DNA from 2 places in the Rossellomorea sp. QJM3NY_18 genome. Region 2 is predicted to be linked to the other one. Evidence: riboswitches for the same ligand, from Rfam matches in the RefSeq annotation. Region 2 holds a riboswitch; the other holds the start of a gene.
The links. Region 2 has a riboswitch for FMN ahead of ribD (bifunctional diaminohydroxyphosphoribosylaminopyrimidine deaminase/5-amino-6-(5-phosphoribosylamino)uracil reductase RibD). Riboswitches for the same ligand answer to the same signal wherever they lie in the genome.

Region 1 (7,731 bases), 180 kb from region 2:
CCGTTCATATCTGAAGGGAAAGGATCACCCAGAAAATGTTCTTTCACGGCTTTGGATCCTTCGAGTGACACTTGGGCATTATCGCTTTCACCAAAAGTGATCCATCCTTCTTTCTCCAATTCCTTTACCTTTTGATTGAAAAAGGGCCGCTTCAGCTTAGGTAATGAAAGGAAAAATGGTTGCAGATGAAAAATATGTGCATCCTGAATGGATTGGGATGACTTCTTTCCTTTTAAAATATGAAATACCGAGTAAACGGAACGTTCTCCACTAATTTGCAAAAAACAGTATAGGATCACATAATGAAGATAGGTCAATTCTCTACTCCTTAATATGTAGGTTATTGTCAAATATTGTACCATGAAATTGGCTTTTCACCATGTTTTGTTTTTCTTATATAGGATAAAAATAAAAAGAAAGCACCTAACTATTGAAAAGTCACTCAATCCTCTATAAAATAAACATTAAGTGATTTTTCACAAATTGACATTGTGTATAATGATGAATTATATAGAATTATTTATTCGGGAGGTTTTTTCTTTGCCAAAATATACGATCGTTGACAAGGATACATGCATTGCATGTGGAGCTTGCGGGGCTGCCGCTCCAGATATTTACGATTATGATGATGAAGGTATTGCATTTGTAACATTAGATGATAACCAGGGAACGGTTGAAGTTCCTGACGTATTGGAAGATGATATGATCGATGCATTCGAAGGTTGCCCGACAGATTCCATTAAAGTATCTGACGAACCATTCGACGGAGATGCACTGAAATTTGAATAGTAAGGATGAAGGCTAAGAAGATCTATTCTTCTTAGCCTTTTTTTATGGTAAGTCATCTCAATAGAAAAACCCCTCAATATAGTTGAGGGGTTTATTTTATATGATCACTATGCCGCTTTGTTTAAGGCCGCTTGCCTTGATAGCGGGCCTTGAAGGCGGACAAACAGTAAGGTAAATACGGATGTAACCAAAATCCCTTTCAAGATGTTGAATGGAACGATTCCGGTAATGATAATTTCAGCAGGAAGCTCGAAGTTCATGAAGTATTTATAAGCAGGCAGGAACACGAAATAATTCAAGATCCCCATGCTTATACTCATGACGACGGTACCTGTGATCAGTCCGATCAACAGACCTTTTTTCGATTGAAAACGTGAATAGATGTAATACGTCGGCAGGATCAAAAGAACTCCCGCAATAAAATTGGCTGCATGACCAATCGGAACACCTGTGTCGCTTCCAGTCATGACATAATCGATCACGTTTTTAAACAGTTCAACCAATATTCCTGCAAGCGGTCCCAGTGTGACCGTCGCAATCAATGCTGGTACATCACTGAAATCAACCATTAGAAACTTTGGAAATGGTGGAATTGGGAAGTTGAATAACATTAGTACATACGATATGGCACTTAGCATACCAACTGTGACAAACATGCGCGTATTCATTTTTTTCATAACTCTCTCTCCTTTAGGAGATTCATCTCAAATCGAAGACGGTTCAAGCCAAAGGCAGCATTAAAAAACTCCCGGATATATATATCCCGGAGAATGAAAGGCATACCCTAATAAACGTTTAGCTTCCCATTTTCTAAACGTTGTGGCCATCACCTTCATCTTCTCCCATCCAGACTATACTGTCGGCTTTGGAATTGCACCAAATCCTGCCCCAAAAGGCTCGCGGGCTTAGAAACACGTGGTTTCATCACCGCCGGTAGGGAATTTCACCCTGCCCCGAAGACGAATCTTTATTTTTTTATACATTCTCATTATACATAAAGTTGAGGGTTATGTGAAGAAAAACAGTTCGAATTCGAACTAATTAGGTGATACCCCTTTTCCACGTTGTTCAGGACGTACTCAATCCACCTTGAGCACCTGTTGAGGATATATCGCCGTTGCCGGGTTCAAATCATTCTTCGAGACCAGTTCATCCATATCGATCCCCTCTACCATAGAGATGGAATAGAGCGTGTCCCCTTGCTTCACTACGTACTGCCCTTCAGGGGATGACCCCCGTATCATCAATCTCTGATTGACCTTTAACTCGGAGCTCTTCAATGCATTTTCCTGCATTATATCTTCAACTGACAAATCGTATTGTCGGGAAATCCCCCAAAGGGTCTCTCCTTCATGTACGATATGCACCCCCTCTTCTGCCCTCTCATCAGGAGGCGATTCCAGATTACCTGCGACACCAACTATCTGGAAAGGATCCTGCTCTTTCGCAAATACAAGCTGCCCGACTTCCCCATGACCGAAAACACGATAGGGATCGATTGCATTTTCTTTATCAATCGTCCACTCCCCCCTATGTACTTCAAAGTGAAGATGGGCCCCCGTTGATCTTCCCGTATTCCCTAATCGTCCAAGTTGTTGACCTTGTGCCACTTCCTGATTTTCATCCACAAGCCTGCTTTGAAGATGGGCATAGACGGTTTCATATCCATTTTCATGCCTGATGAATACAACATGACCATAGCTCTCTGAAAGATAGGATTTGATCACTTTTCCTTTGTCGACAGAATACACAGGCGACCCGGCTTCCCCTCCGATATCCATGCCTTTGTGAGAACCCGACCGGGTACCATATGAATCTGTTACCATGCCTTCTACGGGAAATGTCCAGGAAGCTGTGTCCCCTGATACCTTATCCCCCTCTGCTTTTGCCTCATTACCGTTTAAGAACATCATGAATACACATAACGTTAAAAGAAAAACGATGAAAAGCCTTCTTGCATAATCGAAAATCATGCTTGTCCTCCTTCGCTCTTATTGACAGATGTACCTCGACTTCTATATGTATTACACCATTCTAACCTTTTCCCCCTCATTACATGCACCAGCATACTTTTTGAGATATTTTTCCTTTGAGTAGTTTGTCTTTGTATGAGGCAAATATTCATCTCATGGCTAAAAAATAGGAAAGACCAGAATCGGAGGTCAAATCCGTTTCTGGCCTTATGCATGTTATTTAGTTTAGTAAGCTCTTTTTATTCGGGCTGATCGGTGTCTTGATAGGTCCTGTAAAGTCGAAACCGTTCCAGCTATCCTGTTTGATGTTTTCAAACCGGGCGCTCTCATATCCGGAACTCCTGCTTGTCAGTAATATCCCTTCAATCATCTCCTGTGCGGTTTGTTCGTCTAAAGAGGTCAAATCCAATTCGTTTAAGAAACTGATGGTTACCACTTCATCTGCTTCTGCCACAATGAAATTGATCTCTTTCGGGATGACACTTTGAAAGAGGCCCTTCTCTGCACTTTTCATTGCCTGGATTGCCTCCTTGGTCCCCCCTCTGTTTATATTATCCGGAACTAGGAATCGGTCCTTTCCATTTGGCGAGTATAGATAGTATGCACTGTGTGTATTTTCATTCAAATCAACACTTGAGAATTCTCCCATGGAACTGAATTGAGGGACCGAGCCGTCCTGATTTTTCAGTACGACCTCTTCTAAACCCTTATGTTGGAATGAATATTGAAGAGAGTGATAAAATGCGTATTCGACTGCACTGCTGCCACTGTAAGAGTGATCAGGCCGGAGAGTGAAGATGACCTTATTTTTGTCGAAAGACACGTCGCCATTTAAAGGAAGGTAGTCTTCAAGTCCCCAGTCCGTTTCAGGTAGCTTCTCGGCAATTTGTTCATGTCTTGTTAACCAGTCTTCTTTTTTCTGTTCTTCGACAATCGATACAGGTATGGGTACTGCATCCGGTGAAACAAGTCCAAAGTTATATAATTCCTTTCCCTTTATGTCATCTTCATAGAGAGAAAGCCTTTTTTTAGGTTCTTGAGGGTCTTCAGACATTGTCAGCTTGTTGTTTTCTTTTTGATTATCTTCCGTCACAGCGACTTTCTCTTCTTTCCTCGATTCGGGAGGAAGTTCTGTTTTCTTCTCCCGGGAAGCCATTTCCATATTATTTTCAGAGCTTCCCGTTGAATCGGCCGTTCCCGTTTCAGGTTTGTCCATGCTGGTTTCCGTTAGTTGATTTAGAACGGTGGGAGCGAGTAGGACCATGATGAATATGGCGGCAAGTGCAGCAACTGCCGGTATGAATCGTTTGAATGAAGCTTGACTTTTCTTTTTTCGACTTTCCATTCTTGCTTGGATATATTGAGAAGTTCGGTCATCTTTGATTTGAGGAAGCTTTTTGATGAGGTACTCAATATCACGATCTTTCCATTCTGACTTGTTCAATGTCTCTTTCCTCCTTTGGGAGCCGGTGATTCATTTCAATTCTCAACCATTTGATGGCCCTATGCTGGGTCGTCTTCACTTTGCTTTCTGACCAGCCAAGCACCTCAGAGGTTTCGGTGATTGAAAGTTCCTGTAAGTAACGCATGATGATGACCATTCGAAAGTCCGTTGTGCAGTATTTTAAGCATTCATACAACACTTGGATCTCTTCATTGGCAACGGCGATCTCTTCGGGAAGTGCCCCGTCGTCTGTTATTTCATTGCGACTCCAATCGAATTTATCCAGAATACGGTTTTTCCAGTTTTTTTGTTTTCTGAAATGATCAATCGCTACATTTTTCGCAATGGAAAAAAGCCAGGTCTTTTCGGAGCTTTTCCCTTCGAAATTCTCATGAGATTTAAGCACCCTTATATAGACTTCTTGAACTAGGTCTTCAGCCTGCTGTTTATTTTGTACGATGTATATGAGGAATTGAAATACATCCTGATGATAAGCAGAGTATAATTTCTCAAAAACGGAGTTCACTTTATTCCCTCCCCGTCAGATTATTAGTCGTTTTATATGTAAAAAAGTTACACACTATCAATATAGTATTATTCAGGTGAAAAGGAAAGACCCAGATTGACGGGAAATAGCATGGAAAAAGCCAGCAGGGAGAATCACCCTGCTGGCCCATTTTCTCTTTTTCAACAACCTTCTTGAAATAAAACAAAAAATAAAGAATGTTTCCCATGTAACAAGAAAAATCGTCATGTTTCTATGGAGATGATCGATAATTGGCTAAATAGGGAGAAAGAAAGTGAAGGTTGTCCCTTGATCGACTTTGCTTTGCACCTGAATATGCCCCTTATGGGATTCAATGATATTCTTAGCGATGGCGAGGCCGAGACCTGTTCCCGACTTCCCTCTTGTTCTGGCTTTGTCCGCCTTGTAAAAACGCTCGAATACAAAGGGAAGATCTTCTTCAGGTATGCCGGAACCCGTGTCTTTGACATGGAACAGATATCCGCCTTTTTTTTTCGTCAGGGAAACCGTCACTTCCCCTCCCGTTGGCGTATGCCTCAAAGCATTATCGATGAGATTCGTTAATACTTGTTCAATTCGATCGGGGTCCATAATGATTTCTTTATTCATCTCCACATCACTTTCAAAGTAGATGAAAACCTTTTTTTCCTTGGCCAATCCGATGAACTTGTTTGTCACTCTTTCCGTGAAAGGCATCACTTCGATGACATCCTTGTTCAGGGTGATATGCCCGGCTTCCATGCGGGCAAGATCCAGGAGATCATTCACGAGCCTTCCCATGCGTAGCGATTCATCATAGATGATGCGGGCAATTTCTTTCTTCTCTTCTTCCGATCCTGCAATATCATCCACGATCGCTTCACTATACCCTTGCAGCATGGAAATGGGTGTGCGCAATTCGTGGGAGACGTTGGCGATGAAATCCTTCCGAAGCTTATCCAATCTCCGCTCTTCGGTCATGTCACGAACTACCGCGACCGCTCCCCTGATATTGTTATTATTATATAGGGGGCTCACGATCACTACGTAGGATCGCCCTTGCAGACTCAGTTCATCAGTTTGTTCCATTTCAGTTACGACCACACTCTGCAATAACTCTCTTACAGTCGTCGGTATCGCTTCTTCACCCTCTTCACTTTGTTCGTAATACCAGTGTTGTAGGAAACGATCTGCAGGGGGGTTCGTGATCAGGATGGTCCCGTCCCGATTAAAGGTGATCACACCATCAGCCATACTGCTGAGAATGGATGAAAGCTGTTCTTTTTCCTGACTGAGTGCATTGATATGAAACTTCAACTGCCTTCCCATTTGATTGAAGCCTGTAGCAAGTTCACCGATTTCATCCTTCGTCAGGATCGGTACCTTTGTATCGAACTTCCCCTTTGCTACTTCGAAAGCCGCTTCCCTCATTTTCCGGAGCGGTGCAGTGATACGTGTGGAAAGGAAAAAGGCAAAGATGGTCGTAAGAATGATGGCAATCCCTGCCGCAAGCAGAATCAGTTTGGTGGTTTGTCGTGTCGTATCTTTGATTACCCCAAGGGACTGATAGAGATAAACGGCTCCATCTTCCCCATTAATATGAAGGGGCGTCCCGACTACGATGACATTCTCATATCGATTAGACGACTCCTTGGATAATTCAACCTCTTTTTTAACGGTTATTTCCTTTGATTTGACTGACTGTAGCTTGTTATCCTTCGAGATATACTGGTGGATCTTCTTTTGAAAGACAGTCGAGTCTTGAGAATAAAAAGATTGGTTTTGATCCAGGGAAATGATGATATTCACAGGTTCATCGATGATTTCTTTCCCCAGTTCCATTCCGATGGTCAGATCATTATGATTCTCGATGACCCTGGCTACTTTTTCAGCCGTATGGGTCAGCTCTTTCTCCACTACACCTACATGATAATTCTGAAAAAATTCCAGCAATAAGATGGTAAGTATAAATAATACAAAGGAAACCAGAAGCAGGATGGTCACCCACAGTTTCCCTACTACACTACGCCAAAGCCTCATTCATTTGTTACCTCGAATTTATAGCCCACTCCCCATACGGTTACGATCATTTTAGCTGCCATTTCAGACACTTTGTTCAGCTTCTCCCTTAATCGTTTCACATGAGTATCCACCGTACGCAAATCACCGAAGAATTCGTAATGCCATACTTCCTTCAGAAGGTGCTCACGATCAAATACTTTATCAGGAGCTTTCGCAAGGAAATATAAGAGTTCATATTCTTTAGGGGTCAAATTGACATCGATTCCATCCGCCGATACCCGGTGTGCATCATTATCGATTGTCAGATGGGGATAAACGATCAGGTCCTTTGCTTTTGCATCCGTCTGAATGAAACTTGATTTTGTGGAGCGTCGTAAAAGTGCCTTCACTCTGAGAACCACTTCACGGGGTGAGAAAGGCTTTACGATATAGTCGTCGGTCCCGACTTCGAAACCTTGTACCCTATTCACTTCTTCACCCTTGGCAGTAAGCATGATGACGGGGGTCGCCTTGCTTTCCCGAAGGTGCTGACACACTTCGATTCCATCCATTCCAGGCATCATGATATCCAATAGGATGCAATCATAGTTTTGTTCGAGAGCCATTTCCAACGCTTGTTCTCCATTCTCCGCTTCATCGATTTCATAGTTTTCTCTTTCTAAATACATCTTTAGCAGTCTTCTGATTCGATCTTCATCATCTACAACCAGAATGCGAATATTTTCTTCCATGGGTACATCCCCCTTTGTATATTTACACTATATTATCCTCTATTTTGTATAAAAAAAGAAGCTGACTGGGAAGAGAATTGTATTCTCATGGTTGTCAGCTCCTTCCTTTCCTTACGATTGATTAAGCGTATGAGTGTAACCCTGCAATAATTAGATTAACCGCTATAAGGTTGAATAGAATGATCGCAACCCCAACAACAGCAAGCCATGCCGATTTCTCGCCATGCCAGCCTTTAGACATGCGGAGGTGGAGAAAGGCTGCATAGA
Region 2 (7,731 bases):
GGTGGCGGAATGAGAGGGATCTACACGGCGGGAGCCCTTGAATTTTTCTTGGAGAACGAAATTGAATTCCCTTATGTCATTGGAGTTTCTGCAGGTGCATGCAATGCCGCGTCATATTTGTCCAAACAAAATGGCCGCAACAAAAAGGTGAATGTAGATTTCATCCGAGACCCTAAATACTTATCATGGCGGAACTATTGGAAAACGGGCGAACTATTTGGGATGGACTATGTCTTTGATGAAATACCGAATAAATTGGTCCCCTTCGATTACAAAGCCTTTCACTCCAACCGAACGGAATTTGTAGTCGGGACAACCGACTGTCAAACAGGAAAACCAGCCTATTTCTCAAGGAAGGATTATGGAGAAGATCTTCTCACGATCATCCGCGCATCAAGCTCTCTTCCATTTGTTGCTCCAATTGTTGAATTCGCTACCCGACACCTCCTTGACGGGGGCATAAGCGATCCGGTTCCCATTGAAAAAGCCGAGACGGACGGATTCAAAAAAAATGTGGTCATCCTGACCCGAAATAGAGGATATTACAAAAAGCCTTCAAGATTTTCTTTCCTGGTGAGAAGAAAATATCCTCAATATCCAGAGTTGCACAAAACATTGATGAACCGATATATGCGTTACAATCAAACAATTAAAGAAATTGAAAGAAAAGAAAAACATGGAGACGTTTTGATCATCCAGCCTCAGCATCCACTTAAAGTAAGCCGGATTGAAAAGAATCCTCAAAAACTGGACGAATTGTACTGGCAGGGATATCATGACGCAGAATCAAAATGGAAGCAGTTAGCGGAATGGAACCAAACGGGGAAGCTGGTCCACTCCTAAAAACGTCAGGAATGGATAGAACCATTCATTAGTGAAAAGAGTTCTGTTTCATTTTCCTGACATTTGGTCTTTTTACGGATTTTTCACATACATATGATAGAGATTCCTTGAAAGGACGAGCATTCTATGAACCTCTATCAAATATACAAAAATGAACAATATACGTTGCTTTTTAGAAGTGTCATGTATTTTCTCATTGGAGTGGGGATGCTTGTAGTGACACAGCAATTATATTATTTTCCCCTGCTGATCTTCATCCCGGCGTTATCAAATCTGTATCTCAGCTATAGTCTGAAAAAGGAACTTAAGAAGGCAAACCGTCTGTATTATGAAAATTTGCCGGTCTCTCTGCATTCACTTGTAGGGGTTCATACAAAGGAAGGCTCCTATTATTTAAAAACCAACGGATGGTCACACTATTTTATTCAACGTACATCCATGATCAATAATCCTAAGCATTACTTGTTTCATAGAAAGCATAAACCGCCACTTTCATTTTCGAAGTGGAGCAGAACCATAAAGATCGATCATCCGGAGAGAAGAATGATGTTCCAACTGAAATATCAAAGTGCGACCGCCATCGAGTGGGAGAATGAAGGTGGGGACACGATCCTCATCTATAAAGGAAACAAGAGATGGATCTTGAACTATCAAGAAAAAAATTATCTATCCTTACAAAAGGGATACCTCCCTCAAAGTGTTCAACGACTGTTCGATTCCCACCATAGTTACGTTTCATTTTACGAAACATACAATGATGATTTGGACTGGCTCCTGATCTTTCTATGGTACGTAGACAGTGATTATTTTCTTACATCGTAGCTCATTCTTTTTATGGATTTGGATACAATATTGAATGAAGAATGGAACACAAAGAAAGAAACTTGCTTCTACTAAATAGAGGCATTTTTTTATAGGGTGAGTTTCTCATCCTGAATTCTAAAAATTAGGACAAAAATCTTTTTTTAATGCGTCTTACATGATTTTATTTACGAAACTATGATAGAATAATGATAATCGAATAGGTTTCCTTCGGGGCAGGGTGAAATTCCCTACCGGCGGTGATGAGCAAATGCTCTTAGTCCGTGACCCGGCTAATACATATTAGACGGTGGATTTGGTGAAACTCCAAAGCCGACAGTGAAAGTCTGGATGGGAGAAGGAACGGCAGCATTTAGTTGATGGATAGGATAGGAGTCCGGTCAGTGTTCGTGGATGATTTTTCCTTTCTGAAACATTAGATCAAATGCTTTATTTAGTCATGCCAACTTCCCCCAAGTAAAACGTTACTTGGGGTTTCTTTATTTTTGAATAGTATTTTTGAAAGAAGGGAGGTACATCAATTGAATCATACCCATTATATGAAGCTTGCTATTTCAATGGCAGAGGCAACCCTTGGCCAGACCTCTCCAAATCCTGTGGTAGGGGCTGTTTTGGTCAAAAATGGAGAGATTGTCGGGGTTGGTGCTCATCTGAAGGCGGGAGAAGGTCATGCAGAAGTGAATGCCATTAAAATGGCAGGAGATAAAGCGAAAGGAAGCGACATTTACGTTACCCTTGAGCCTTGTTCCCACTATGGGAAAACACCTCCCTGTTCTCAAGCGCTGATCTCAAACGGGATAAAGAGAGTCCACATCGCCACCCTGGATCCCAATCCTCTAGTGGCTGGTCGGGGAATTCGACAATTAAGGGATGCAGGCATTGAAGTGGTGGTGGGCGAGCTTGAAGAAGAAGCCCTGGAACTGAATAAGCATTTTTTTCACTTCATTCAAAATGGTACTCCATATGTCACGCTAAAAACAGCGGTTACATTAGATGGAAAAACCGCATCTGCTTCGGGAGACAGTAAGTGGATTACATCCGAAGCCTCAAGAACCGATGTCCACTATGATCGTCACAGGCATGACGCGATATTAGTAGGAGTCAATACCGTCATTCAAGATAACCCACACCTTACCACCCGTTTGCCCCAAGGTGGAAAAAACCCCATTCGAATAATATTAGATACCTATTTGCGTACACCGATCCACTCTCATGTAGTAGAGGATTTAGAAAGCAGGACCATCATCATTACAGGCATTTCGGTCAATGATGAACAGAAGAAGCCCTATATCGATCGAGGATGTGAAATCATTTCCCTTACCGACGAAAAGATAGGCATTCGCACCGTCCTGAAAGAACTAGGTTCCCGAAAGATTGCATCCCTTTACGTAGAAGGTGGTTCTACTATACATTCCGCCTTTTTGGAGGAAAGAGCTTTTCAGGAAATGATTATGTATATGTCTCCGAAGCTTGTGGGTGGAAGTGCTGCCTTCACGAGTTTTGGAGGTAAAGGATTTCCAACCATTGCAGAAGGATTGGAAATGGAAATCGCAAGCCTCGATCGTGTAGGACAGGATATCAAAATTGTCGCACGGCCAAAACGGGCACCTTTGTGAAAGGGGGAGAAGGATGTTTACTGGAATCATTGAAGAAATTGGATCGATCGAACACATGAAGAAATCATCTTCTTCCATGGAACTGACGATTGCAGCGAGCCGAATCCTCGAAGATATCCATATAGGGGACAGCATCAGTGTGAACGGGGTTTGTTTAACCGTCACTGCATTCAGCTCCAGCAGGTTTCAGGCCGATGTCATGCCTGAAACGTTTGAAGGGACCACCTTACGGACCCTTACCCGTGGTTCGAAGGTGAACATGGAAAGAGCCATGCCGGCAAATGGGCGTTTCGGCGGTCACTTCGTCAACGGACATGTAGACGGGGTCGGTACCATTTTGAGAGTAGAGAAAGTGGAAAATGCATGGTATATGGACATTTCCATTCCTGAACATCAGAGCCATTTGTTCATCATGAAGGGTTCGGTCGCAATAGACGGCACCTCCCTAACTGTGTTTGGTGTGAAAAATAATACAATTACCATTTCGCTCATCCCTCAGACAAGAGGAGACACAGTACTTGGTGGAAAGAAAGTAGGGGACCTTGTCAATATTGAATGTGATGTAATGGCGAAATATTTTCAACGTTTCTATGAAGCGAAGGAACAGTCTAAGAGTACTTCAAGCAGCATCAGCTATGATTTTTTATCTCAAAACGGTTTCGCTGACTAAGAGGAGGGGTTACCCCATGTTTAATAAGATCGAAGAAGCTCTGGAAGATTTACAGGCAGGTAAAGTCGTCATCGTAGTGGATGATGAGAACCGTGAGAATGAAGGAGACTTCATTGCCCTGGCGGATAAAGCCACGCCTGAAGTCATAAATTTTATGGCAAAAGAAGGAAGAGGCTTGATTTGTGCCCCTATAACAGAGGAAATAGCACATAAACTGAAGCTCTCGCCGATGACAATGTCAAATACTGACCCACATGGCACGGCCTTCACCATCTCAGTTGATCATAAAACGGCAACGACCGGCATTAGTGCATTTGAAAGATCGACCACCATACAGGAATTATTGAACGAGAATTCAATACCGGAGGACTTTAAACGACCCGGTCACGTATTTCCCCTTGTCGCCAAAAATGGAGGGGTTCTAAAACGGGCAGGGCATACAGAAGCAGCCATCGATCTGGCTGTTCTGGCAGGTGCACAACCATCCGGAGTCATCTGTGAAATCATGAATGAAGATGGAACGATGGCAAGGGTGCCTGAATTAATGAAGCTCGCTGAAAAATGGGATTTAAAGATCATTTCCATTGAAGATTTGATCAGGTATAGAAGAAAAAAGGAAATGCTTGTGACAAGGGAAGTGGAAATTGAGCTCCCAACTGAGTTTGGAAACTTCAAAGCGGTTGCTTACACAGAAAACCTTACAGGAAAAGAACATATCGCCCTTGTAAAAGGGGAATGGTCAGAGGGGGAGGATGTACTCGTGCGTGTACACTCCGAATGCCTGACAGGGGACGTCTTCGGTTCCAATCGTTGTGATTGTGGACCGCAGCTCGCTACAGCCCTTACCCAGATTGAAGAAGAAGGAAAAGGTGTCCTGCTTTACATGAGGCAAGAAGGCCGTGGGATTGGATTGATAAACAAACTGAAGGCTTATAAGCTCCAGGAAGAAGGGTATGACACTGTTGAAGCCAATCAAAAACTGGGCTTTGGTGACGATTTAAGGGAATACGGAATCGGAGCGCAGATTCTGAGAGATTTAGGTATAACCAAGATGCGTCTATTGACCAATAATCCGAGAAAGATTGCCGGGATCAACGGATACGGTTTAGAAATTGCAGATCGGGTGCCGATCCAGATGCCTTCAAAATTCGAGAATGAAAAGTATTTAAAAACAAAGCACACTAAGCTCGGGCACTTACTTAAATTTTAGGAGGAATACACGATGAAAACCATTTATGAAGGAAATTTAGTAGGATCAGGATTAAAAGTTGCCATTGTCGTTTCGCGTTTTAATGAATTCATCACATCCAAGCTCTTGGGCGGAGCGGAAGATGCCTTGAAGCGACACGGAGTTGAAGAAGGGAATGTCTCCGTCACGTGGGTTCCAGGTGCATTTGAAATTCCCATGATCGCCAAAAAACTGGCGCGTTCTGGTAAATACGATGCCGTTGTGACCTTGGGAACGGTCATCCGAGGAGCCACCGCTCATTTTGAATACGTAAGCGGAGAGGTTGCTAAAGGTGTGGCCAATCTTAGCCTGCAGGAAGACGTACCCGTCATATTTGGGGTCTTAACGACTGATACAATCGAACAGGCAATCGAAAGAGCCGGCACAAAAGCCGGAAACAAAGGATGGGAAGCGGCGGTATCGGCCATCGAAATGGCAAATTTGATCCGTGAAATAGATAAATAAGGGTTTGGACGAGTCTCCTACACTGGAGACTCGTTTTTTTGAGGGACGGACCTACTATTGGTGTTTATGAAGTTTGGCAGAGAAGTGCTCAAGTAAGTGAATTATGTGGAATCATTTGTTAATTGGCTGAATTAATCATGAAATCGGCTGGATTAATGGTTATTTCCGCTGGATTATTTACGGAATCGGCTGGATTATCAGTGAAATCCGCTTGATTCTACCCCATTTCGGCCGGATTCCCGTCGAGGATCTGCAACTGCTCCCACGTTTCGGCCGTATTCCCACCCCGGATCAGCAACGGCCCATCATTTTAGGACACACTCCAAATAAGAAGCTAATATTATCAACTTTCAATGGTTTACCCCCTCGAGATACATGAATCCCCCATTCCACACCCACCAAAATACATGTTGGCAAACGTCAGACCTTTTGCTAGAATAGTATTTTGTGGCTCCCCTTTATTAAGGCAGGAGCGGGTAGGGAGAGGGCAGTTTTATAGGAAGATTATAATATGAAAGCACGTGGAGGTATTTTTCAGTTAAAAAATCACGGTACTTCGATGAAACAGGAGATGATGGCAGGTGCGATCGGTTACTTTACGATTGTCTACATTATTGCTGTAAATGCTTTAATTCTTTCTGAAGCTGGAATTCCATTTGAAGGGGCAGTCATGGCAACGATACTTGCTTCCTTCGTTGGGTGTTTGGTGATGGCCTTTTGGGCAAATGCGCCGATCCTTCTGGTTCCAGGCATGGGAATTAATGCAATGTTTACATTCACCCTGGTAAAATCGTCGGGCCTCTCGTGGCAGGAAGCATTGGCTGTCATAGTGATTTCAGGAATACTCTTTATGATCATTGCATTTACAAAGCTTTCTAAAGTATTATCGGAAGCCATCCCCAAAACATTAAAAGAAGCCATAACTGTAGGGTTAGGGATGTTTTTAATGTTTATCGGTCTTGAAAAAGGCGGTCTCATTCAAAGAGGCGACAGTGCCATCATCATGATCGGTGATTTTGGGGAGCTAAAGGTGTTAGCCACGGTGCTGACATTCCTGGTGACGATTTTTCTTTTCATTCGTAATGTAAAAGGTCAATTTTTATGGAGTATCGCATTTGGTACAGTGCTGGGATTCATCTTTGGGATTGAGCCTTCCATCCAATCAAGCTCTTTCCATCTGAGTGAATACAGTCAGGTATTTGGTCAAATATCGTTTAGTGCCATTATGGAAATTCCGTTTTGGATTGCGGTTTTTTCTGTCACGATGGTGCTGGTATTTGAAAACATCGGTCTCGTTCATGGTCATACGGATATGATCGATCAACCGCATAAATATTCTAAAGCCTTTCAAGCTAATGCTTTTTCTGCATTCACATCAGGGTTTTTCGGAACGAGTCCGACAGTCTCGACGGTGGAAAGCGCAGCAGCCATGACGGCAGGCGGCCGGACTGGGTTGACAAGCTTGACTACGGGCGTATTATTTTTGGGATCGGTGTTGTTCATTCCGTATTTAAAGTGGATTCCGGATCATGCCATCGCCCCGATTCTCATCATCATCGGTGGTTTGATGATTCAAAATATACGACATATGGATCTTCGTGATCTGACAGAGGCGTTTCCCGCTATTTTCATCATTGCGATGATTCCGTTTACGTACAGTATAGCGGACGGGATCGCCATCGGCTTTATTCTGTATCCAGTATTAAAATTGGCTACAGGGAAGGCGCGGGAAGTTTCCATTCCTCTATATATCATCGCTGCTCTGTTTCTGATGAATTTCTTTGTTCATTCGATTCATTAAAGCGATTCAGAACGTAAGAGAGAGAGGCCCATCACCTTAGTGATGGGCCTCTCTGCTTTATTACTATTGGGGTCTTCACTTCCTTATTTTACAACTAATGTCAAATTACGTGGACTTTCCACATATTTCTTGTTACTATTAAAGAAAAAATATGAATCTTTTTAACTATTTTTCCAAATGTTGAACAGGAACGCAGGAGTGATTTTGATGGAAGTATTTGTAGCCCGACAGCCAATTTTTAATCGTAATCAAGAAACGGTGGCGTATGAACTTCTATACCGAAACA

Region 1: linked by a shared signal. The riboswitch ahead of AC0VXY_RS13460 (ECF transporter S component) and the one ahead of ribD (bifunctional diaminohydroxyphosphoribosylaminopyrimidine deaminase/5-amino-6-(5-phosphoribosylamino)uracil reductase RibD) in region 2 are both predicted to bind FMN.

What each region holds. Positions count from the first base shown of each region.
Region 1 is NZ_CM149659.1:2,610,909-2,618,639, forward strand. It holds gene AC0VXY_RS13450 (YpbB family protein) at 1-317, opposite strand, end outside; gene AC0VXY_RS13455 (ferredoxin) at 541-789, shown strand; gene AC0VXY_RS13460 (ECF transporter S component) at 897-1,466, opposite strand; FMN riboswitch at 1,620-1,754, opposite strand; gene AC0VXY_RS13465 (peptidoglycan DD-metalloendopeptidase family protein) at 1,869-2,762, opposite strand; gene AC0VXY_RS13470 (hypothetical protein) at 2,983-4,206, opposite strand; gene sigX (RNA polymerase sigma factor SigX) at 4,178-4,732, opposite strand; gene AC0VXY_RS13480 (ATP-binding protein) at 4,988-6,751, opposite strand; gene AC0VXY_RS13485 (response regulator transcription factor) at 6,748-7,464, opposite strand; gene ccsB (c-type cytochrome biogenesis protein CcsB) at 7,586-7,731, opposite strand, start outside.
Region 2 is NZ_CM149659.1:2,432,145-2,439,875, reverse strand. It holds gene AC0VXY_RS12475 (patatin-like phospholipase family protein) at 1-843, shown strand, start outside; gene AC0VXY_RS12470 (hypothetical protein) at 970-1,665, shown strand; FMN riboswitch at 1,868-2,011, shown strand; gene ribD (bifunctional diaminohydroxyphosphoribosylaminopyrimidine deaminase/5-amino-6-(5-phosphoribosylamino)uracil reductase RibD) at 2,187-3,281, shown strand; gene ribE (riboflavin synthase) at 3,295-3,951, shown strand; gene AC0VXY_RS12455 (bifunctional 3,4-dihydroxy-2-butanone-4-phosphate synthase/GTP cyclohydrolase II) at 3,968-5,161, shown strand; gene ribH (6,7-dimethyl-8-ribityllumazine synthase) at 5,174-5,644, shown strand; gene AC0VXY_RS12445 (NCS2 family permease) at 6,156-7,445, shown strand; gene AC0VXY_RS12440 (EAL and HDOD domain-containing protein) at 7,653-7,731, shown strand, end outside.